Stappia indica: one gene and its partner. The protein of the gene in region 2 interacts with the protein of the main gene of each other region in a pairwise test. Links are inferred from orthologs where the notes say so. Each region holds a gene or a part of one and is shown on either strand. Other genes may lie near its edges. The genes, in order: GH266_RS09165 and nuoG.

What was found.
Region 1: the proteins of nuoG (region 2) and GH266_RS09165 interact in binary tests that used the Escherichia coli proteins (3 or more experiments, as listed by UniProt). The link is inferred for Stappia indica from one-to-one orthologs.

Annotation. Positions count from the first base shown.
Region 1 is NZ_CP046908.1:1,929,761-1,941,144, forward strand. The notes cover bases 5,662-8,638. They hold GH266_RS09165 (formate dehydrogenase subunit gamma), read right to left. Parts: upstream 7,402-8,638; coding sequence 6,922-7,401; downstream 5,662-6,921. Other genes in these bases: GH266_RS09160 (formate dehydrogenase beta subunit), read right to left, coding at 5,662-6,925; GH266_RS23475 (OFA family MFS transporter), read right to left, coding at 7,678-8,638. In the rest of the region: GH266_RS09135 (LysR family transcriptional regulator), read left to right, coding at 1-846; GH266_RS09140 (YaiI/YqxD family protein), read right to left, coding at 855-1,310; GH266_RS09145 (formate dehydrogenase subunit delta), read right to left, coding at 1,445-1,669; formate dehydrogenase accessory sulfurtransferase FdhD, read right to left, coding at 1,659-2,474; fdhF (formate dehydrogenase subunit alpha), read right to left, coding at 2,479-5,349; more of GH266_RS09160, read right to left, coding at 5,354-5,661; more of GH266_RS23475, read right to left, coding at 8,639-9,423; GH266_RS09175 (sensor histidine kinase), read right to left, coding at 9,768-11,384. UniProt on the Escherichia coli protein: NDH-1 shuttles electrons from NADH, via FMN and iron-sulfur (Fe-S) centers, to quinones in the respiratory chain. The immediate electron acceptor for the enzyme in this species is believed to be ubiquinone.
Region 2 is NZ_CP046908.1:418,143-429,497, forward strand. The notes cover bases 1,910-4,857. They hold nuoG (NADH-quinone oxidoreductase subunit NuoG), read right to left. Parts: upstream 4,460-4,857; coding sequence 2,360-4,459; downstream 1,910-2,359. Other genes in these bases: nuoH (NADH-quinone oxidoreductase subunit NuoH), read right to left, coding at 1,910-2,347; nuoF (NADH-quinone oxidoreductase subunit NuoF), read right to left, coding at 4,547-4,857. Also shown: GH266_RS01920 (NADH-quinone oxidoreductase subunit J), read right to left, coding at 1-277; NADH-quinone oxidoreductase subunit NuoI, read right to left, coding at 406-894; GH266_RS01930 (hypothetical protein), read right to left, coding at 1,039-1,275; more of nuoH, read right to left, coding at 1,289-1,909; more of nuoF, read right to left, coding at 4,858-5,851; GH266_RS01950 (NADH-quinone oxidoreductase subunit E), read right to left, coding at 5,867-7,114; GH266_RS01955 (NADH-quinone oxidoreductase subunit D), read right to left, coding at 7,114-8,298; GH266_RS01960 (NADH-quinone oxidoreductase subunit C), read right to left, coding at 8,307-8,912; GH266_RS01965 (NuoB/complex I 20 kDa subunit family protein), read right to left, coding at 8,978-9,556; GH266_RS01970 (NADH-quinone oxidoreductase subunit A), read right to left, coding at 9,547-9,912; GH266_RS01975 (penicillin-binding transpeptidase domain-containing protein), read right to left, coding at 10,148-11,008. UniProt on the Escherichia coli protein: NDH-1 shuttles electrons from NADH, via FMN and iron-sulfur (Fe-S) centers, to quinones in the respiratory chain. The immediate electron acceptor for the enzyme in this species is believed to be ubiquinone.

The DNA of each region.
Region 1 (11,384 bases), 1.5 Mb from region 2 along the record:
CTCGGCATGAGCCAGCCGGCGATGAGCATGACCTTGAAGCGCCTGCGCGCGGTCTTCGACGATCCGCTGCTGATCCGCCAGGGCAACAAGCATGTCCTGACCGATGTGGCGCGCGGCCTGCACGAGCGCGTACAGATCCTGATCCGCGAGATGGAAGGTCTGGTCGACGACAGCGGCGGCTTCGATCCGCTGCGCTCGCGCCGCACCTTCACGCTGATCCTGACCGACTATATCGACGCGATCCTGATCCCCTCGCTGCAGCAGCGGTTCAGGGACCTCGCACCGGAGGTGCGGCTGCGCATCGTCGGGCCGGACCCGTTCCGCCTCGCGCGCGTCTTCGGCGAGGGCAGCGTCGACCTGACGGTGTCGTATTTTCCCGATGCGCCGGGCGACCTGATCTCGCGCCGGATGTTTTCCGACAGGATGGTGTGCCTTGCCAGGCACGGCAATCCGGCGATTTCCGGCGAGCTGACGCTTGCCCGCTTCTGCAATCTCGACCATGTCGCCATCGAGCCGGCCGAGGCGACCATGTACCGCGCGGTGCTGGACGAATCCCTAGCCAAGCTGAACCTGGTGCGCCGGGTGGCGATCTCCAAGCCGGACTTCGTCGGCGTGCCGTTCCTGCTCGAGCGGTCGGACCTCGTGGCGACCATGCCCGAGCGGCTCGCCCGGCTGTTCACCGCGAAATTCGACCTCGTCACCTTCTCGCCGCCGATGGACCTGCCGCCGCTCGACATCCAGATGATGTGGCACAAGAGCACCCACCTGTCGCCGGCCCATGTCTGGCTGCGCGATCAGGTGATCCAAGTCTGCCGGCAGCAATCGCCGGGGACCGATGGCGACTGAGGCGGCCGTCAGGCGCCGTTGAGCGCGCGCCGTGCCAGCCGGTCGAGCGATTGCAGGAAGCGGGAGCGGTCGGACCTGGAAAAGGCGCGCCCGCCACCCTGGTGGAAGGGATCGGCGGCACGGATGTCCTGCATCAGGTCGCGGGTTGCGAGCCGGCCGCCGATATTGGCCGTATCGAGGATCTGGCCGTCGTGCTGCAGCACATGCGCCCCCGCCTTCACGCAGCGGTCGGCAAGCGGCAGGTCGGCGGTGACCACCACATCGCCCGGACCGCAGTGCTCGGCGATCCACTTGTCGGCCTCATCCGGGCCTTCCGCAACGATCTTCAGGGATATCAGCCGGTTGGAGGGCGGACGCAGGCCGCCGTTGCACACGAGCACGACCGGAACATCGAGCCGGCTCGCCACGCGCTCGACCTCGTCCTTCACCGGACAGGCATCGGCATCGACATAGATCGTGGTCACGCCTCTACTCCCCTCACCGCTCACGCATGGCGGGCACGGCTTTGCGAACCGCGCCGACGCCGGCCCTTATAGGGGCTCTTTCGAGGGAGCGAAATCCGGGCGGAGAAAATCGCCCGGAAATCGGCACGGGAGGGTCAGGCGGCCTGCTTCGGCTTGCGGATGGCGGGAGCTGCCTCGACCACCAGCGGATCAAAGCCGGACCCGTTCTCCGCCAGCATGGCGAAGAGCTGATTGCGCATGCGCGGCTCCCAGAACTTGCTGATGTGATCGGCGATCCCGGCCACCGCCTCGTCATGCGGGCGGGTCCGGAAGAAGCCGGCGATCTGGTTGGCCATGTAAGTCAGTTTGTCAGGCGACATCTTTGAGGCTTCCCCCGATGATCCTTTGCGGATGCGTGAAGAGTTCGAATTCGTCGCCGCGCGCGACGGCCGCGAGGGTGATGCCGGCGGCCTCGGCCTCGTCGACGGCAAGGGCGGTGGGCGCGGAGACCGCGACGAGGATGCCGCAGCCGGCGACCGCCGTCTTCTGCACCAGTTCGATGGACAGCCGGCTGGTGAGGACGATGGCCCCCGTCGCCATGTCGATCCCGGCCCGCGCCGCCGCGCCGATCAGCTTGTCGAGCGCATTGTGCCGGCCGACATCCTCGCGCACCAGAACGAGCCCGTGCTCGCTCTGGTAGAAGCCGGCCGCGTGGACGGCACGCGTACGCAGGTTCAGCGCCTGCATCTTGGCCATCGCGGCGACGGCCCGCGACACCTCGGCCGGCGCGAGCCGGACCCCGGCGGCGACGGGCGCGATCTCGCGCATCGCCGCCTCCAGGCTCTCGATGCCGCACAGCCCGCAGCCGACCGGCCCGGCCATCGACCGGCGCCGCTCGCCGAGCCGCGCGCTGGCGTCGCCGGCAAGGCTGACCTGCAGGTCGAGGCCGCGGCCGCAATCGACCGCGGCGACCTCCTCGACCTCCGCCACCGAGGCGACGAGCCCCTCGGTCAGCGAGAAGCCGTAGGCGAGATCCTCCAGATCGGCCGGTGTTGCCATCAGCACGGCATGGGACGTGCCGTTGTAGCTGATCGCCACCGCCACCTCCTCCGCAAGCTCCCTGGTGGAGGCGGAGAAGCGGCCGTTGCGATAGGCGGTGCCGGAGGCGGGGCGATGGGTGACCATGCGGCTACTCGGCAGCCTCGATCCGCCGCGACAGGGTCGAGAATTCCTCGTATTTCTCCTGCCAGTCGGTCGGGCCGTTGGACGGCATCACCTGCACCGCCGTCACCTTGTATTCCGGGCAGTTGGTCGCCCAGTCGGAATAGTCGGTGGTGATGACGTTGGCCTGCGTCGTCGGGTGATGGAAGGTGGTGTAGACGACGCCCGGCGACACGCGGTCGGTGATCTGCGCCCGCAAGGCCGTCTCGCCGGAACGGCTGGCGAGCTTCACCCAGTCGCCGTCCTTGACGCCGCGCGTTTCCGCGTCGTGCGGATGGATCTCCAGCACGTCCTCCGCATGCCAGACCACATTGGCGGTGCGCCGGGTCTGCGCGCCGACATTGTACTGCGACAGGATGCGCCCGGTGGTGAGCAGGAGCGGGAAGCGCGGCCCGGTCTTCTCGTCCGTTGCCACGTAGTCGGTGCGGATGAACCGCCCCCTGCCCCGCACGAAGCCGTCGACATGCATGATCGGCGAACCGTCCGGCGTCTTGTCGTTGCACGGCCACTGCACCGAGCCCTTCTTCTCCAGCATCTCGTAGGAGACATTGGCGAAGCTCGGCGTCGTCGCGGCGATCTCGTCCATGATCTGCGAGGGGTGGGTGTAGGACCAGTTGGCGCCCATCGCATTGGCCAGCATCTGGGTCACCTCCCAGTCCGCATAGCCGTTGCGCGGTGCCATCACCTTGCGGACCCGGTTGATCCGGCGCTCGGCGTTGGTGAAGGTGCCGTCCTTCTCCAGGAAGGTCGAGCCCGGCAGGAAGACATGGGCGTAGTTGGCGGTCTCGTTCAGGAAGAGGTCGTGGACGATGACGCAATCCATCGCCGCAAGGCCGGCCGAGACATGGCGCGTGTCGGGATCCGACTGCAGGATGTCCTCGCCCTGGCAGTAGAGCCCCTTGAAGGTGCCGTCGACCGCCGCATCCAGCATGTTGGGAATGCGCAGGCCCGGCTCGTCGGAGATCTCGACGCCCCACAGCTTTTCGAAGATGTCGCGCACCTCCTGGCCGTTGACATGCCGGTAGCCGGGCAGCTCGTGCGGGAACGAGCCCATGTCGCAGGAGCCCTGCACGTTGTTCTGGCCGCGCAGCGGGTTTACGCCGACGCCCGGCCGACCGATATTGCCGGTGAGCATGGCAAGGTTGGCGATGCCGATGACGGTGGTCGAGCCCTGGCTGTGCTCGGTGACGCCGAGGCCGTAATAGATCGCGCCGTTGCCGCCGCGAGCATAAAGCCGGGCCGCCTCGCGCAGCTCCTGCGCCGGGACGCCGGTCAGCGTCTCGACCGCTTCCGGGCTGTGCTTCGGGTCAGAGACGAACTCCACATAGTCCTGGAACTCGTCCCAGTCGCAGCGCTCGCGGATGAAGGTCTCGTCGAACAGCCCTTCGGTGACGATGACATGAGCCATCGCCGTCACCACGGCGACGTTCGTGCCCGGACGCAGCGCAAGGTGATGCGAGGCCTGTACATGCGGCGTCTTGACCAGGTCGATGCGGCGCGGGTCGACGACGATCAGCTTCGCCCCTTGGCGCAGCCGCTTCTTCAGCCGCGAGGCGAAGACGGGGTGCCCGTCGGTCGGATTGGCGCCGATCACCACGACCACGTCGGCATGCTGGACGCTGTCGAAGTCCTGGGTGCCGGCGGAGGTGCCGAAGGTCTGGCCGAGGCCGTAGCCGGTCGGCGAGTGGCAGACACGGGCGCAGGTGTCGGTGTTGTTGTTGCCGAAGACCGCGCGCGTCAGCTTTTGCACCAGATAGGTTTCCTCGTTGGTGCACCGCGAGGAGGTGATGACGCCGATGGCGTCCTTGCCGAGCTCGTACTGGATGGCCCGCAGCTTCGTCGCGGCGAAGCCCAGCGCCTCCTCCCAGGAGACTTCCCGCCAGGGGTCGGTGATCTTCTCGCGGATCATGGGGCTCAGGATCCGGTCCTTGTGCGCGGCATAGCCATAGGCAAAGCGGCCCTTGACGCAGCTGTGGCCGCGGTTCGCCTTGCCGTCCTTGTAGGGCACCATGCGCACCAGCTCGTCGCCGCGCATCTCCGCCTTGAACGAGCAGCCGACGCCGCAATAGGCGCAGGTCGTGACCACCGAATGCTCCGGCTGGCCGATCTCGATCACCGACTTTTCCTGCAAGGTCGCCGTCGGGCAGGCCTGGACGCAGGCACCGCACGAGACGCATTCGGAGGACAGGAAGTCCTCGTGCATGCCCGGCGAGACGCGGCTGTCGAAGCCGCGTCCCTCGATGGTCAGCGCGAAGGTGCCCTGCACTTCCTCGCAGGCCCTGACGCAGCGCGAGCAGACGATGCACTTGGACGGATCGTAGGTGAAATACGGGTTGGTCTCGTCCTTCGGCATCCAGCGGGCGTTGACCTCGCCCAGCCCATCGCGCGCCTTGACGTGGTTGTCGCCCTCATGGCCGTAGCGCACGTCGCGCAGACCGACGACGCCGGCCATGTCCTGCAGCTCGCAGTCGCCATTGGCCGCACAGGTCAGGCAGTCGAGCGGATGGTCGGAGATATAGAGCTCCATCACCCCGCGGCGCAGCTGCTTCAGCCGGCCGGTCTGGGTGCGCACCACCATGCCCGGTTCCACCGGCGTGGTGCACGAGGCCGGCGTGCCGCGCCGCCCCTCGATCTCCACCAGGCAGAGCCGGCAGGAGCCGAAGGCATCGACCATGTCGGTGGCGCAGAGCTTGGGGATCTGGATGCCGGTCTCCATCGAGGCCCGCATCACGGAGGTGCCTTCCGGCACGGTGACCTCGAAGCCGTCGATGGTCAGCGTGACCGTCTTTTCCGACGTCGAGGCCGGTGTGCCGTAGTCGGTTTCCTTGATCAGGGTCATCGGTCTACTCCGCCGCTTCGGCCATCGGCCGGGGGGTGAAATCCTGAGGGAAATGGGTGAGCGCGCTGAGGACCGGATAGGGCGTGAAGCCGCCGAGCGCGCAGAGCGAGCCGGCCTTCATCGTGTCGCAAAGGTCCTTCAGCAGGTCCACCTGCTCGCCGGAGCGCTCGCCACCGGCGATCTTGTCCAACGTCTCGACGCCGCGCACGGCGCCGATCCGGCAGGGCGTGCACTTGCCGCAACTCTCGATCGCGCAGAACTCCATGGCGAAGCGCGCCTGCTTCAGCATGTCGACCGTGTCGTCGAAAACGACGACACCGGCATGGCCGATCAACCCGTCCTGTGCCGCGAAGGCCTCGTAGTCGAACGGCGTGTCGAACAGCGCGGGCGGGAAATAGGCCCCGAGCGGGCCGCCGACCTGCACCGCGCGCACCGGACGGCCGTTCGCCGTGCCGCCGCCGATCTCGTTGACCAGGATACCGAGCGTCACGCCGAAGGCGGTCTCGTAGAGCCCGCCGTGGCGGATGTTGCCGGCAAGCTGGATCGGCATTGTACCACGCGAGCGGCCGACGCCGAAATCGCGGTAGAAGGCGGCGCCCCGGTCCATGATCACCGGCACGGAGGCCAGCGAGAGCACGTTGTTGACCACCGTCGGCCGGCCGAACAGGCCCTGCAGCGCCGGCAGCGGCGGCTTGGCCCGCACGACCCCGCGCTTGCCCTCCAAACTGTTGAGCAGCGAGGTCTCCTCGCCGCAGACATAGGCGCCGGCGCCGACGCGCACCTCCATGTCGAAGGCGTGGCGCGAGCCCAGCACCGAGGCGCCGAGAATGCCCTCCCGGCGGGCGATCTCGATCGCCTCGCTCATGATGGCGATGGCATGCGGATATTCGGAGCGGGTGTAGATGTAGCCCTTGGTCGCTCCGGTCGCGATGCCGGCAATCGCCATGCCCTCGATGAGCACGAAGGGGTCGCCCTCCATGATCATCCGGTCGGCGAAGGTGCCGCTGTCGCCCTCGTCCGCGTTGCAGACGATATACTTGCGGTCGGCCTCTGCCCTGAGGACCGTGTTCCACTTGATGCCGGTGGGAAAGCCGGCGCCGCCGCGGCCGCGCAAACCGCTCTCGGTCACTTGAGCCACGATCTCCGCCGGCTCCATGGCAACCGCGTTCTGCAGCCCGCGCAGGCCCTTGTAGTGGCGATAGTCCTCAAGCGAGAGCGGGTCGGTGACGCCAACGCGGGCGAAGGTCAGCCGGGTCTGGCCCTTGAGGAAGGGGATTTCCTTCGTCTCGCCGTGGAACAGCGGATGGGCGCCGCCATCCCCCAAACCGGCGTCCAGGAACCCCGCCTCGAACAGGCCGGGCACGTCCTTTTCCGCGACCGGGCCATAGGCGAACCGGCCATGGGCGGTGCGCACCTCGACGAGCGGCTCCAGCCAGTGCATGCCGCGCGAGCCGTTGCGAACGATCCTGGCCTCAAGGCCGCGGGCGGAGAGTTCGCGCGCGATCGCCCTGGCAACGCGGTCGGCACCGACGGCAAGCGCCGCGGAGTCCCTGGGAACGAAGATCACCGGGGTCATCGGCCTGTCTCCTTCACCAGCTCGCTCATCGCGGTCTCGTCCAGCCGTCCGTGCAGCTCGCCGTCGAGCATCGCCGCCGGGGCGCAGGAACACAGGCCGAGGCAGTAGACCGGCTCCAGCGTGACCCGCCCGTCCGGCGTCGTCTCGTGCCAGTCGATGCCGAGCGCGGCGCGCACCCCGTCGGCGAGCGCATCGCCGCCCATCGACTGGCAGGCCTCGGCCCGGCAGATCTTCAGCACATGGCGGCCCGCCGGCTCCTTGCGGAAGTCGTGATAGAAGCTCGCGACGCCGTGGACCTCGGCCCGGCTCAGATTGAGCGCCTCGGCGATGGTGCGCAGCGCCTCTTCCGGCACGCAGCCGAACTCCTTCTGCACCTCGTGCAGGATCGGCAGCAGCGGCCCCTCGAGCTGCGCAAGGTCCTCCACGACGGCCTGCGTCCGTTCCGCGACCTGTCGTGACGACAATTGCAATGACATGCGTTTTCTCCCTCGCCTCGCCCGCTTTCCGGAAAGTCCGAAATGCACGGAGAAACATCAACATCACTGTTCCGTTGTGCGATTGCACATCCCTATAGATGAGCAATCGACTCCACTTTACGCCCCCCCTCGGCCGGCTGCGTCGGGACGCAAGGGCTCAGCCGCGCCGGATGAGCGGCGCGCGGGGCGGACCACGGAAACGGTGGGTCGGAACCCGGGACGCCGAAGCGTCCCGGGCCTGGGTCTGTGCCTGGGATCGGGCCCTGGGGGATCGCCTCAGGCCTTGGCCGGCTGCGCGCCCTCGGGGCTTGCACCCTTCGCGCCTGCTCCCGCGGCACTCTCCATGTGATGCCTGGCATCGACCGGCCGCACCAGGGCATTGGCCACCAGCGCGATCACCAGCAGGGCCGCCATGGCATACATGGTGGTGTTGTAGAGGCTCGGCGTCGGATCGACCGTGCCGGCTGGCGCGATCTCCATCAGCTGGGCCACCGTCACCGTCTTCGCCGCCACCAACTGGTCGAGCTGCTCGACGCCCGCGCCGAACTTCTGGACGAAGGCCTGCGGGTCCACCTTGGACGCAAGGTCCCGGATGGCGCTGTTGAGCGACATGTTGCGCAGCTCGGTGATGGCGAGCGGCCCCAGGACACCGGCGGTGCTCCAGGCGGTCAGCAGGCGTCCGTGGATGCCGCCGACATACTTGGTGCCGAAGATATCGGCGAGATACGCCGGGATCGTCGCGAAACCGCCGCCATACATCGTGAAGATGATCATGGTGGCGCCGTAGAACATCACCAGCCAGGTCACCGCCGGATCGACGCTCACCTGTGCCGCCGCGAAGGGGATCGACAGGTACAGCAAGGTGCCGAGCACGAAGAAGCAGTGATAGGTGTTCTTGCGCCCGATATAGTCAGACGTGGAGGCCCAGAAGAACCGGCCGACCATGTTGAACACCGAGATCATGAACACGTAAGTCGCCGCGAAGGCGGAGTTCACGATCAGCGGCAAGGTGGTGCCGAAGATCTCCGACATCATCGTCTTGGCGACGCCGATCACGCCGATGCCGGCGGTCACGTTGAAGCACAGCACGATCCACAACAGGTAGAACTGCGGCGTCTTCAGCGCCTGGTCGATATGGACGTTGTTCTGGGTGATCATCTTACGCGAGGCCGCATCCGCCGTCGGCGGCGTCCAGCCGGCCGGGCGCCAGCCCTCGCGCGGCACGCGGTACGAGAAGGCCGCGATGATCATCACGACGAAATAGGCGATGCCCAATGTGAAGAAGGTGCCGGCAGCGCCCGTGTTGCCGGTGCCCACCACATAGATGCCTTCCTGCAGGGCGACGGGTGCGGCCGCCACCTGCTTGGCACCGGCGAGCACCACCTCGACCATCTGGCCGTTGACCTCGGCAAGCCGGCGACCGCCCTCGGTGACGAGATCGATGGAACCGAGCGGACCGAGATAGTCCGGCGCCTTGTAGAACACGCCGAGCAACCACTCCTTGATCGGCGTCGCGATCATCGCACCGCCGCCGAAACCCATGATCGCCATGCCCGTCGCCATGCCGCGGCGGTCCGGGAACCAGCGGATGAGGGTCGACACCGGCGAGACATAGCCAAGGCCGAGGCCGCAGCCGCCGAGCACGCCGTAGCCCAGATAGAGCAGCCACAGCTGGTGCGTCATGATGCCGAAGCCGCCGATCAGGAAGCCGCCGCCCCAACACAGCGCCGCCACCACGCCGACCATGCGCGGGCCGACCTCTTCCAGCCACTTGCCCGCAAAGGCCGCCGACAGGCCGAGAAAGACGATGGCGACGGAGAAGATCCACACGACCGACGACAGGCTCCAGTCGCCGGGCGCTGCGGCCACGACGCCGAACTGCTTGATCAGCGGCGGATTGAAGATGCTCCATGCATAGACGGAGCCGATACACAGGTGGATGGCAATGGACGCCGGCGGAACCTTCCAGCGGTTGAAGCCGTCCTCTGCGACGATGTGTTCCTTTTTCAGCCAGTCAAACATGCACCTGTTCTCCTCCCGTGCACGGTTGTCGAGGCAGTTCCGGATCGCATGCCGCGCCGTTGACCGGATCGTCGGCAGCCCCCGGCCGGCCCCTGTCCGGGACCGGATGCCTGCTGCCTGCTCCCCCGCGCCCTGCAAGGCCTCCCGCCCTGCAGCACCGCGGCAGACCGGCCCACACGGACGGCCTGCGTCCAGACAGCACACTCCCCCATGCAAGTTCGGCGCCAGTTTGAATGATCGATATTTTTCAATAACTTGACAGAAATAGCCGGCGCAGTGCGGACATTTTGTCCAGGTCCGCCCGCCTGTCCCGCCACCGGGGACTGGACATTTTGTCCGAAGCGTCAGGCGTCGCCGGCGCTCGGCTCCTCGGGCAGCCAGATGGTGAAGACGGTGCCCGCGCCCGGTGCGCTGCGCACCCGGATCTCGCCGCCCTGGCGGCTGACCAGCGTCTGGGTGATCGACAGGCCGAGGCCCGTCCCCTGCCGGCTCTTGGTCGTGTAGAACGGATCGAAGACGCGGGAGAGCACCTCCGCGCTCATGCCCACGCCCGTGTCGGCGACCTCGACCGTCACGCCCGGTACGTCGCCGCGCTGCGTGTCGGCGGTGGCCAGAGACAGCCGCCCGCCCAGCGGCATCGCATGGATGGCGTTGACGATCAGGTTGATCAGCACCTGCTGCAATTCGGTCCGGTTCATCAGGATGGCGCGGGTCGCCCGCATCTCGCGCACCACCTCGATCTCGGTGCGGCGCAGGAGATGGCGCACCAGCGGCAGGCAGTCGGAAATCACCTCGTCGGGCGCATGCCGGTCGGCATAGCCGGCATATTCGTCGGGCTTGGCGAACTGCAGCAGCTTCATGACGATCTGGTTGATCCGGTGGACCTGCTCGTCGATCAGCCGGATCTCCGTCCCGGCGACCTTCGCGTGCTCGCCGAGCAACATGCGCAAGACCTCCAGATTGCCCTGGATGACGGCGATGGGATTGTTGATCTCATGCGCGACGCCGGCCGTGATCTCGCCGATGGCGGCGAGCTTTTCCGACATGATCAGCTGCTTCGTGGTCTCCTCCAGCTGCCGGTTGGCCAGCATCAGATCGCGCGTGCGCTCCTCGACCCGGGCATTCAACTCCTCGTTCCAGGACCGCAGCTGCCGGTCGCGCTCCTGCACCAGATCGAGCAGGTGATCGAGATGCTGCGCGACCCGGGCGATCTCGTCGTTGCCGCTGCCGGGCCGGGTGCGTGCGCCGAGGTCGCCATGCTCCACCCGCGCGATCGTGTCCGTCATCCGCTCCAGCGGCTTGAACACGCCGCGCGCCCAGCGCAGGAACAGCGGCACGCTGACGGCCGTGACCAGAAGGAAGCCGATGAGAACGGCGGCAAGCGTCGCCACCTTCTCCTTCTGGAACGGCGCCTCCAGAAAGCCGACATAGAGCATGCCGACCCGCATTCCCCGGCTGTCGGTGATCGGCTCATAGGCGGAGATGTACCAGTCGTTCACGACGAAGGCGCTGTCGAGCCAGACCTCGCCCCGGCCCAGCACGCGCTCGCGCACCGCCGCCGAGACCCGGGTGCCGAGCGCCCGGCGGTTCTCGAACAGGCGGACATTGGTGCTGATCCGCACATCCTCCAGGAACAGGGTGGCGGTGCCCTGGCTCCCCTCCGGCAGGCTGGCCTCGCGGTAGACGAGGTCGTTGATCGTGTCGATGAAGACGAGATTCTGGTTGAGCAGGATGCCGCCGACCAGCGCGGCCGGCACCGCGCCGGCAAGGCGTGCCGGGCTGGCCGAGTGCACGACCATGCCCCGCGTCTCGGTGGTCCGCTCCGTCGGCACCGCGTTGGGTGTCGGGATCAGCTCGAGGCTCGCACGCTCCGCAAGGTCGGGCGAGATGCCGGCGAGCTCCTCGCCCTCGAAAATGTCGACGCTGCTGGCGGGGGCACCGGCCATCGCCCGGTCGACCAC
Region 2 (11,355 bases):
GCATGTACTGCAGGAAGCCCTGGCGCATCTCGACGAAGTCGACGTCGAGCATCATCACCACGAACAGGAACAGCACCATCACCGCGCCGACATAGACGACGACGAGCAGCATCGCCAGGAACTCGGCCCCGAGCAGGATGAACAGGCCCGCAGCGTTGAAGAAGGCGAGAATCAGGAACAGGACGGAGTGCACCGGATTGCGGGACGCGATGACCATGAAGGCCGACGCAACCGCAACAGCGGCGAAGAGATAGAAGAAGATGGCTTGCAGGACCATGTCGCGGTGTGCCCCCGTCGTCCCCGTTTAAGTCGCAGCCGCGTCGCGGCTCCAGATGAATTGGGCGCTTCCGGCGCGCAGCGGCCTCGTCTTAGACCACGGGCCGCGCGCCGTCCACTCCCGCCGCCTCAGCGATACGGCGCGTCCATGGCGATGTTGCTGGCGATCTCCCGCTCCCAACGGTCGCCGTTCGCCAGCAGCTTGTCCTTGTCGTAGTACAGCTCCTCGCGCGTCTCGGTGGCGAACTCGAAGTTCGGCCCCTCGACGATCGCGTCCACCGGGCACGCCTCTTGGCAGAAGCCGCAGTAGATGCACTTGACCATGTCGATGTCGTAACGGGTCGTGCGCCGCGTGCCGTCGTTGCGGCGCGGGCCGGCCTCGATGGTGATCGCCTGCGCCGGGCAGATCGCCTCGCACAGCTTGCAGGCGATGCAGCGCTCCTCGCCGTTCGGATAACGGCGCAGCGCATGCTCGCCGCGGAAGCGCGGGCTCACCGGCCCCTTCTCGAAGGGGTAGTTGATCGTCGGCTTCGGCTTGAAGAAGTAGCGCATCGCCAGGAAGAAGGCGGAGACGAACTCCTTCAGCAGAAGCGATTTTGCCGCCTGTTGCAGTGCCATGGCGTCTAGCCCCGTGGTTACGTTTTCCTCTGGCCCGCCCGCCGGTCCCGCAAGCCCCGACAAGGGCGCGAACCGCAAGCGGCCAAATCCTCGATTGCGCCGGCATGCCGCCCATCGGCCGCCGGCTGCGAAGTCCCCGCCCGCCTATCCGGCAAGCGCGCTGCCGGCCAGGTACCCGACCACCGGAAACCCGACCAGCGAGAAGGCCATCACCAGGATCTGGATCTGGCCCATGTATCGCCCGAGCAGGCTTTCCCGCCCGCTCTGCTGCTTCTGCCGTTCCGCCGCCGCCCGCAGGACGCCGACGACGATCTTGTAGTCGATCCAGCCCACATAGAGGCCGATGGCGGCGCCGATCAGTCCTGCAATCGAGACCGACATGCCGCCCTCTCCCTTACGTGCCCGTCGGGGCCCAGCCCATCGCCATCAGCACCGCCGCGACGATGAACACCATGGCCAGCGACAGCGGCAGGAACACCTTCCAGCCGAGGCGCATCAGCTGGTCGTAGCGGTAGCGCGGGACCATCGCCTTGACCATGGCGAACATGAAGAACACCAGCAGCGACTTCAGCAGGAACCAGACGAAGCCCGGCACCCAGGTGAAGGGGGCGAAGTCCAGCGGCGGCAGCCAGCCACCCATGAAGAGGATGGTCGTCAGCGCGCACATCAGCGCGATCGACACATACTCGCCGAGCATGAACATCATGTAGGGCGTGGAGCCGTATTCGACCATGAAACCGGCGACCAGCTCGGACTCGGCCTCGGCCAGGTCGAACGGCGGACGGTTGGTCTCCGCCAGCGCCGAGATGAAGAAGATCACGAACATCGGGAACAGCGGCAGCCAGTACCAGTTCAGGAAGGCCAGCCACGGCACCCCGAGCGCGCTGGCAAGGCCGGTTTCCTGCGCCCGGACAATGTCCGTCAGGTTCAGCGAGCCGACGCACAGCAGCACCGTCACGATGACGAAGCCGATGGACACCTCGTAGGAGACCATCTGCGCCGCCGAGCGCAGCGCCGACAGGAACGGGTACTTCGAGTTCGAGGCCCAACCGCCGATGATGATGCCGTAGACGCCGAGCGAGGAGATCGCCAGGATGAACAGGATGCCGACATTGATGTCGGCGATCACCCACCCATCGGCGACCGGAACCACCGCCCAGGCGGTCAGCGCCAGCGTCACGGTGACCAGCGGCGCCAGCAGGAACAGGCCCTTGTTGGCGCCGGCCGGGATCACCGGCTCCTTCAGCACGAATTTCAGAAGGTCGGCAAACGACTGCAACAGGCCCCAGGGCCCGACGACGTTCGGGCCGCGACGGATCTGCACCGCCGCCCAGACCTTGCGGTCCGCGTACAGGATGTAAGCCACGATCAGCAGCAGTGCGACCAGCAGCAGCACGCTCTGTGCCACCATGATGATCAGCGGGAAGAGGTAATCCGCCCAGAAGTCCGCCATCATTGCCCCCGTTTACTCCGCGGCCTCTGCCGCGCGTGCCTTGGCGAGGGCCGAACATTCGGCCATCGTCGCGGAGGCCCGCGCGATCGGATTGGTCAGGTAGAAGTCGGTGATCGCCGGCTGGAACGCCTCGCCGGCCATCTTGCCGCCGAGGTCCGCCGCCTTCGCGGCGCCTGCGCCGCCGTCGTTCTCGATGGCGTCGATGCCGGCCATCAGCGGATGCGCCGCATAGAGCGCCTTGCGCAGGTCCTGCAGCGAATCGAACGGCAGCGCCGCCCCCAGCTGCGCGGACAGCGCCCGCAGGATCGCCCAGTCCTCGCGGGCCTCGCCCGGAGGGAAGGCCGCACGGTCGCCGAGCTGCACGCGGCCCTCGGTGTTGACCCAGGTGCCCGACTTCTCGGTATAGGCCGCACCCGGCAGGATCACGTCGGCGCGGTGCGCGCCGCGGTCGCCATGGGTGCCGACATAGACCACGAAGGCCGAGCCGAACGCGTGCATGTCCATCTCGTCGGCGCCGAGCAGGAACACGACATCCATCGCGCCCTCGCCTGCCGCCTGCTGGATCCCGGCCGTGCCCTTGCCGCCCTCGCCCGGCACGAAGCCGATGTCGAGGCCGCCGACGCGCGAGGCCGCGGTGTGCAGCACCGAGAAGCCGTTCCAGTCGGCACCGACCGCACCGACCGAACGGGCGAGCGCAGCCGCAGCCGACAGGACCGCCGCGCCGTCAGTGCGCGACAGCGCGCCCTGGCCGACGATGATCAGCGGACGCTCGGCGTTCTTGAGAACATCGGCAAAGCCGTGCTTGCCGGCCGCAAGATCGGCCAGCGTCTCGGCGCCGGCGCCCAGATACGTCGCCGGATAGGTCAGGTCGGCCTGCTGGCCGATGACGCCCACGGGCAGCGGGCCCATGCGCATGCGCTTGCGGATGCGCGCATTCAGCACCGGTGCCTCGAGCCGCGGGTTGGAGCCGATGATCAGCACCGCATCCGCGTTCTCGATCCCCTCGATGGTCGCGTTGAACAGGTAGGAGGACCGGCCGAGCGCCGGGTCCAGCGCTGCCCCGTCCTGGCGGCAGTCGATGTTCGCCGAACCGAGCGCCGTCATCAGGCTCTTCAGCGCGAACATCTCCTCGACGCTCGCCAGATCGCCGGCAATGGCCGCCAGCTTCTCCGGGCTCGACGCCTTCACCTTGGAGGCGATGGCGGCGAACGCCTCGCCCCAGCTGGCCGGGCGCAGCTTGCCGTCGACGCGCACATAGGGGCGGTCGAGGCGCTGGGTCTTCAGGCCGTCCCAGATGTAGCGGGTCTTGTCGGAGATCCACTCCTCGTTGACCGCCTCGTTGAGACGCGGCAGCACGCGCATGACCTCGCGGCCGCGGGTGTCGACGCGGATCGCCGAGCCGACCGCATCCATCACGTCGACGGTCTCGGTCTTCTTCAGCTCCCACGGACGGGCCTGGAAGGCATAGGGCTTGTGGGTCAGCGCACCGACCGGGCACAGGTCGACGACGTTGCCCTGCATCTCGGAGGAGAGCGCGTTCTCCAGGTAGGAGGTGATCTCGGCATCCTCGCCGCGGCCGATCAGGCCGAGGTCGGCGACGCCGCAGACTTCCGTGGTAAAGCGGACGCAGCGCGTGCAGTGGATGCAGCGCGTCATGATCGTCTTCACCAGCGGGCCGATATACTTGTCCTCGACGGCGCGCTTGTTCTCCGCATAGCGGGACGCGTCGACGCCATAGGCCATGGCCTGGTCCTGCAGGTCGCACTCGCCGCCCTGGTCGCAGATCGGGCAGTCGAGCGGATGGTTGATCAGCAGGAACTCCATCACGCCCTCGCGGGCCTTCTTGACCATCGGGGTCTTGGTGAAGACCTCCGGCGCCTCGCCGTTCGGGCCCGGGCGCAGGTCGCGCACGTTCATGGCGCAGGACGCGACCGGCTTCGGCGGTCCGCCCTTCACCTCGACCAGACACATGCGGCAGTTGCCGGCGATCGACAGCCGGTCGTGGAAACAGAAGCGCGGCACCTCGGCACCCGCCGCCTCGCAAGCCTGCAGCAGCGTGTAGTCCTGCGGAACCTCGATCTCCTTGCCGTCGACAAAGATCGTCTTGTTCATGCCTTGCTGCCCTCGCGGCTTGCCCGCAGCGCCCTTTTCGCGCGCGAACGTGTCGTCCTGTTTCCTGCGACCATCTCTGCGGCCGCCTTACTGTGCCGCTGCCAGCGACTGCGCCGGCTTGCGGCTCTTGGCCACGTACTGGTCGATGCGTTCCTCGATCACCGGCCGGAAGTTGCGGATCAGGCCCTGGATCGGCCATGCGGCCGCATCGCCGAGGGCACAGATCGTGTGGCCTTCCACCTGCTTGGTGACGTCGAAGAGCATGTCGATCTCTTCCCGTGCGGCATTGCCGGCCACCATGCGCTCCATCACGCGCCACATCCAGCCCGTGCCCTCGCGGCACGGCGTGCACTGGCCGCAGCTCTCGTGCTTGTAGAAGTACGACAGGCGGGCAATGGCCTTGATGATGTCGGTCGAGCGGTCCATCACGATCACCGCTGCCGTGCCGAGGCCCGAACCGTGCCCGCGCAGGCTGTCGAAGTCCATCGGACAGTCGATGATGTTCTCCGCCGTCACGCAAGGCACGGAGGAGCCGCCCGGGATCACGGCGAGCAGGTTGTCCCAGCCGCCGCGGATGCCGCCGCAATGGCGGTCGATCAGCTCGCGGAATGGAATGCCCATCTCCTCCTCGACCGTGCAGGGGCGGTTCACGTGGCCGGAGACGCAGAACAGCTTGGTGCCCGCGTTGTTCGGCTTGCCGAGACCCGAGAACCACGCCGCGCCGCGGCGCAGGATGGTCGGGGCAACGGCGATGGACTCCACGTTGTTCACCGTCGTCGGGCACCCGTAGAGGCCGACATTGGCCGGGAACGGCGGCTTCAGGCGCGGCTGGCCCTTCTTGCCTTCCAGGCTCTCCAGCAGCGCGGTTTCCTCGCCGCAGATATAGGCGCCGGCGCCGTGGTGGACATAGATGTCGAAGTCGTAGCCGTTCTTGTTGTTCTTGCCGATCAGACCCGCCTCATAAGCCTGGTCGATGGCCGCCTGCAGGCGCTCGCGCTCGCGGATGAACTCGCCGCGCACATAGATATAGGCGGCGATGGCACCCATCGCGTAACCGGCGATCAGGCAGCCCTCGACCAGCGTGTGCGGGTCGTGGCGCAGGATCTCGCGGTCCTTGCAGGTGCCCGGCTCGGACTCGTCCGCATTCACGACGAGATAGGCCGGACGCCCGTCCGACTCCTTCGGCATGAACGACCACTTGAGGCCGGTCGGGAAGCCCGCACCGCCGCGCCCGCGCAGGCCCGACGTCTTCATCTCGTTGATGATCCAGTCGCGGCCGTTGTCGAGCAGGCCCTTGGTGCCGTCCCAATGGCCGCGCTGGCGCGCGCCATCGAGGCCCCAGTCGTGCAGGCCGTAGATATTGGTGAAGATCCGGTCCTGATCCTGCAGCATCGCGATCCCCTTCCCTTAGGACTTGCTCGTGGGCACGTCGCCACCGTCGACGCGCCTGGAGAAATCGGTTTCGCCACCGGACGCCAGCACCTTGGCCTGCGCGATCCAGTCTTCGCGATCGATACGCCCCTTGAACTTCAGCCGTGTGTCGACCCAGGCCTTGTTCTCCTCGTTCCAGGAGGCGATCTGGTCGAAATGGTAGACGCCGAGTTCGTTGAGGATGCCCTCGATCTTCGGGCCGACGCCCTTGATCCGCTTGAGGTCGTCGGCCTTGCCGCCGCGCGCGCCCTTCAGCAGCTCCGGCTCCGTCTCGCCGGCAACGCCGCCGGCCAGGTCCAGGCTGGTCTGCGGGCTCTCGTGGCTCTTGACCGCCGCGACCGGCTTGCCGGCCTCCGACGGCTTCGGGCCGGCATCGCTCGCCGCCGGAGCGTCCGGAACCTTCGTCTTCGTCTCGGGCTTCGCCTCGGCCTTGGCAAGATCCGCCGGCTTGCCGGCCCGCGGGGCCGGTGCCTTCGTGGTCGTGCCGGTCGCCTCGGCGGCGCCCGGAATGCCGTTATAGTCGTTGCCGCCGCCATTGATCGAGGCGCCGGCAAAAGCGTGCGAGGCCACTTCCGCGCCCTTGACCACATGCGGAAGCGGATCGCCGCCGCGGGTCTTGTCGGACAGGCCGGTCAGCGTGGTCGGACCGCCTTCCGGAGCGCCGAAGCGACGGCCGTTCTGCGGGCCCGGCGTCACTTCGCGCCCGGCGGAAATGTCGTCGATGAGCTTTTCCAGGCTCTCCGGCGTCAGATCCTCGTAGGTGTCCTTGAAGATCTGCACCATCGGCGCATTGACGCAGGCGCCGAGGCACTCGACCTCTTCCCAAGAAAAGTCGCCATCGGCCGACAGCTCGTGCGCATGGGCCGCGATCTTCGACTTGCAGACGCGGACGAGATCTTCCGCGCCGCGCAGCTGGCACGGCGTGGTGCCGCAGACCTGGATATGCGCCTTCTTGCCGACCGGGGCCAGCTGGAACATGGTGTAGAAGGTCGCGACCTCGAGCACGCGGATATCCGGCATGCCGAGCATTTCGGCGACATAGCGGATCGCCGGCTCGGGCAGCCAGCCCTCGTGCTGTTCCTGCGCCCGCCACAGCAGCGGGATCACGGCGGAGGCCTGCCGGCCGTCCGGATAGCGCGCGATGATTTTCCTGGCCCATTCCAGATTGGCCGCCGTGAAGGCGAAGCTCTCGGGCTGCTCAGGGTGAAGGCGACGAACGGCCATTACCGGTCCACCTCTCCGAACACGATATCGAGGGAGCCGAGCACCGCCGACACGTCGGCCAGCTGATGTCCACGGCACATGAAATCCATCGCCTGCAGGTGGGCAAAGCCGGGGGCCTTGATCTTGCAGCGATAGGGCTTGTTGCTGCCGTCGGCGACGAGATAGACGCCGAACTCGCCCTTCGGCGCCTCGACGGCCGCATAGACCTCGCCTTCCGGCACGCGGTAACCTTCGGTGTAGAGCTTGAAGTGGTGGATGAGCGCTTCCATCGAGCGCTTCATCTCGCCGCGCTTCGGCGGAACCACCTTGCCGTCCAGCGACGAGACCGGCCCCTTCTCCACCGTCAGCTTCTCCAGGCACTGCTTCATCAGCCGCACGGACTGGCGCATCTCCTCCATGCGGATGAGATAGCGGTCGTAGCAGTCGCCGTTCTTGCCGATCGGGATGTCGAAATCGAGTTCGGCATAGCACTCATAGGGCTGCGACTTGCGCAGGTCCCAGGCCGCGCCCGAACCGCGCACCATGACGCCGGAAAAGCCCCGCGCCCATGCGTCCTCCAGCGACACCACGCCGATATCGACGTTGCGCTGCTTGAAGATGCGGTTGTCGGTCAACAGGCCCTCGATGTCGTCCAGCGTCTGCAGGAACGGATCGCAGAAGTCCCAGATGTCGTCGAGCAGCTCCTTCGGCAGGTCCTGGTGCACGCCGCCCGGCCGCACATAGGCGGCATGCATGCGCGCGCCGCAGGCCCGCTCGTAGAAGACCATCAGCTCTTCGCGCGGCTCGAAGCCCCACAGCGGCGGGGTCAGCGCGCCGACGTCCATCGCCTGCGTCGTCACGTTCAGCAGGTGCGACAGGATCCGGCCGATCTCCGAGTAGAGCACGCGGATCAGCTGGCCGCGCTTGGGCACGGTGATGCCGAGCATCTTCTCGACCGCCAGCGCGAAGGCATGCTCCTGGTTCATCGGCGCGACATAGTCGAGCCGGTCGAAATAGGGCACCGCCTGCAGGTAGGTCTTGTGCTCGATCAGCTTTTCGGTGCCGCGATGCAGCAGGCCGATATGCGGATCGACACGCGTCACCACCTCGCCGTCCAGCTCCAGCACCAGGCGCAGCACGCCGTGCGCCGCCGGATGCTGCGGGCCGAAATTGATGTTGAAGTTGCGGACCTGAGCCTCTGCCATCGGCTGCCTCAATTGGTCTTGGCTTTTTCGTCGCCGGGCAGGATGTATTCCGCACCCTCCCAAGGCGACATGAAGTCGAAGTCACGGAATTCCTGGTTGAGCCGGACCGGCTCGTAGACCACCCGCTTCTTCTCGTCGTCGTAGCGAACCTCGACATAGCCCGTCAGCGGGAAATCCTTGCGCAGCGGATAGCCGTCGAAGCCGTAGTCGGTCAGGATCCGGCGCAGGTCCGGATGACCGGAGAACAGCACGCCGTACATGTCGTAGGTCTCGCGCTCGAACCACTCCGCACCGGCGAACACGTCGATGATGGAGGGAACCGGCGTCTCCTCGTCGGTCGCCACCTTCACGCGGATGCGCAGGTTCTGCTTCGGCGACAGGAAGTGGTAGACCACGTCGAAGCGATTGTCCCGCTGCGGCCAGTCGACGCCGCACAGGTCCGTCAGGTTGACGAACTGGCAGCTGGAGTCGTCGCGCAGGAACCGCACCACCTGGACGATCTCGGAAGACCGTACCAGCAGCGTCAGCTCCCCGTACGCGACGTTGTAGCCGTCGAGGGCATCGCCCAGATGCGCCTGAATGTGTTCGCCAAGCTCGGCGAGCGTCTCGTCCATGATCCTGACCCGTCTAGTCGCTTGCGGGAGGCGTGCCGGCCGGGCCGGCACTCCGCGGGCGGCGTTCAGCGTTCGATCGTTCCGGTGCGGCGGATCTTCTTCTGAAGCAGAAGAACGCCGTAGAGCAGCGCCTCGGCCGTCGGGGGACAGCCGGGAACGTAAATATCGACCGGGACGACCCGGTCGCAGCCGCGCACCACCGAATAGGAGTAGTGGTAGTAGCCGCCGCCATTGGCACACGAGCCCATGGAGATGACGTAGCGCGGCTCCGGCATCTGGTCGTAGACCTTGCGCAGGGCCGGAGCCATCTTGTTGGTCAGCGTGCCGGCGACGATCATCACGTCCGACTGGCGCGGTGAGGCGCGCGGCGCGAAGCCGAAGCGCTCGGCGTCATAGCGCGGCATCGACATCTGCATCATCTCGACCGCGCAACAGGCGAGGCCGAAGGTCATCCACATGAGCGAGCCGGTGCGCGCCCACTGGATCAGATTGTCGGTCGCGGTGACGACGAAGCCCTTGTCGGCCAGTTCGTCGTTGATGTCCATGAAGAACGGATCGTTGGCCCCGACAGGCTTGCCGGTGGCCGGATCCAGGATGCCCTTCGGAGCCTGGGCGATGAGCGGCTGCTGCGACGTCAGTCCCATTCCAGGGCCCCCTTCTTCCATTCGTAGATGAAGCCGACGGTCAGCACGCCGAGGAAGGCCATCATCGACCAGAATCCGTACCAGCCGAGGTCACCGAACGCGATCGCCCAGGGGAACAGGAATGCCACTTCGAGATCGAAGATGATGAACAGCAGCGCGACCAGATAGAAGCGGATGTCGAACTTCATGCGCGCATCGTCGAAGGCGTTGAAGCCGCACTCGTAGGCCGACAGCTTTTCCGAATCGGGATTCTTGTAGGCGAGCAGGAACGGCGAAACCAAAAGCGCGAGGCCGATGACGAGCGATACCCCGATGAAGACGAGGATCGGAACGTAATCTCTCAGGAGCTCTTCCATGTCCTAATGTCCTTCCGCCGGGCCATTTTCGCTGCCGGAACCCTGTGTTCCATGCAACGTGTCCGGCCGCGCGACGCGCAGCCGGTCCCTCTATCCCGGCGATTGCGGCGGATGCGCGTGGAGGCACGCTCCCGCCAGTGCCCATGGGGCACGCTTAGCCCACGCACAAACGCAACGCAAGTCCGACGACGGTGTAATTGAAAGCGGTTTTTTGCAGGCGCGAAGGACCCCTGCGTCAGTTGTCGCCCGAAAGCGGCGGGCCGCCCGCGGGCAGGCGCTTTGCAATGGCCGGCCATTCCTTCAGGAAGGCCGCGCGGGCGCGCCGGCCCGGCGAGCCGCGCTTGCGCGTCTCGTCCTGCACCAGCCGCACGAAGACCAGCCGCCGCCCCTCGCCCGCGCCCTTCGCCTCGGCCCAGCCGACGAACCAGCCATAGCCGCGCGAGCGGTCGAAACTGCCGTCCGCGCGCCGCGGATAGGCCCCGCCCGGCTTGCCCGTCAGCGTCCAGCCCGCCCCCGCCTCGTGCGCCGGCAGCAGGGCCTCCGCCTGCGCCTGCGCGCGCTCCGACAGCGGCAGCGTGCGGTTCACGAGCTTGGTGAGAAACAGCGCCTGTTCGCGCCCCGACACCGTCAGCGACGAGGCGATCCAAGCCCGCTCCAGCCCGTTGTCTTCACCCGGATCGCCGGAGAAGTCGGCATTGCCGAAGCCGAGCGCGCTTGTGCGCTGCTCCAGCACCGCACGGCCGAGCTGCCTTGCCATGCGCTGCGAGTACCAGACGACGGAATGCTCCATCCAGTGAAGAGGATCGACGTCGCCGCGCCAGGCATCGCCGCCCCAGTCGACTTCGCCCCTGGCCCAGGTCCAGACCGGGGAATGCGCGCCGTCCAGGACGCCTTCCTCGTAGCCGATGGCCGCGAGCGGCACCTTGAAGGTGGAAGCCGGCGTGACGCGCGCGGCGCAGTCGCCCTCCTCCAGCAACACGGAGCGGGTCTGCGATTCGATCACCATCGTGCACAGGACCCCGGCCTGCGCCGGCGCAGCAGCCGCTCCCATGACCGGAACCAGAACTGCAAATGCCGCGCCCGTGATCCGTGCCATCGATGCCCCCTCCCCGTTCGTTCCCGAAAGCTTGGCCCGAAAGCTTTGCCCGAAGTCTTGGCCCGAAGTCTTGGAAAGGCGAGCCCGCCACGCAAATGGTGCGACAATGTGTCGGCCCGCTTGCTTGTGCACAGGAGAGACGAAACCGCGCTACGCAAGGCGAAGACGCGGCCCGAAGGCCTGTCCGTCGCCCTGGCGTCCGGTCTGGATAAGTCTGGACTGTCAGGAGAAAGAAAGGGGCGAGTGGCGCGAGTGACGGGGCTCGAACCCGCGACCTCCGGCGTGACAGGCCGGCACTCTAACCAACTGAGCTACACCCGCTCGCCCGCTTCGCATTGCTGCGAAAG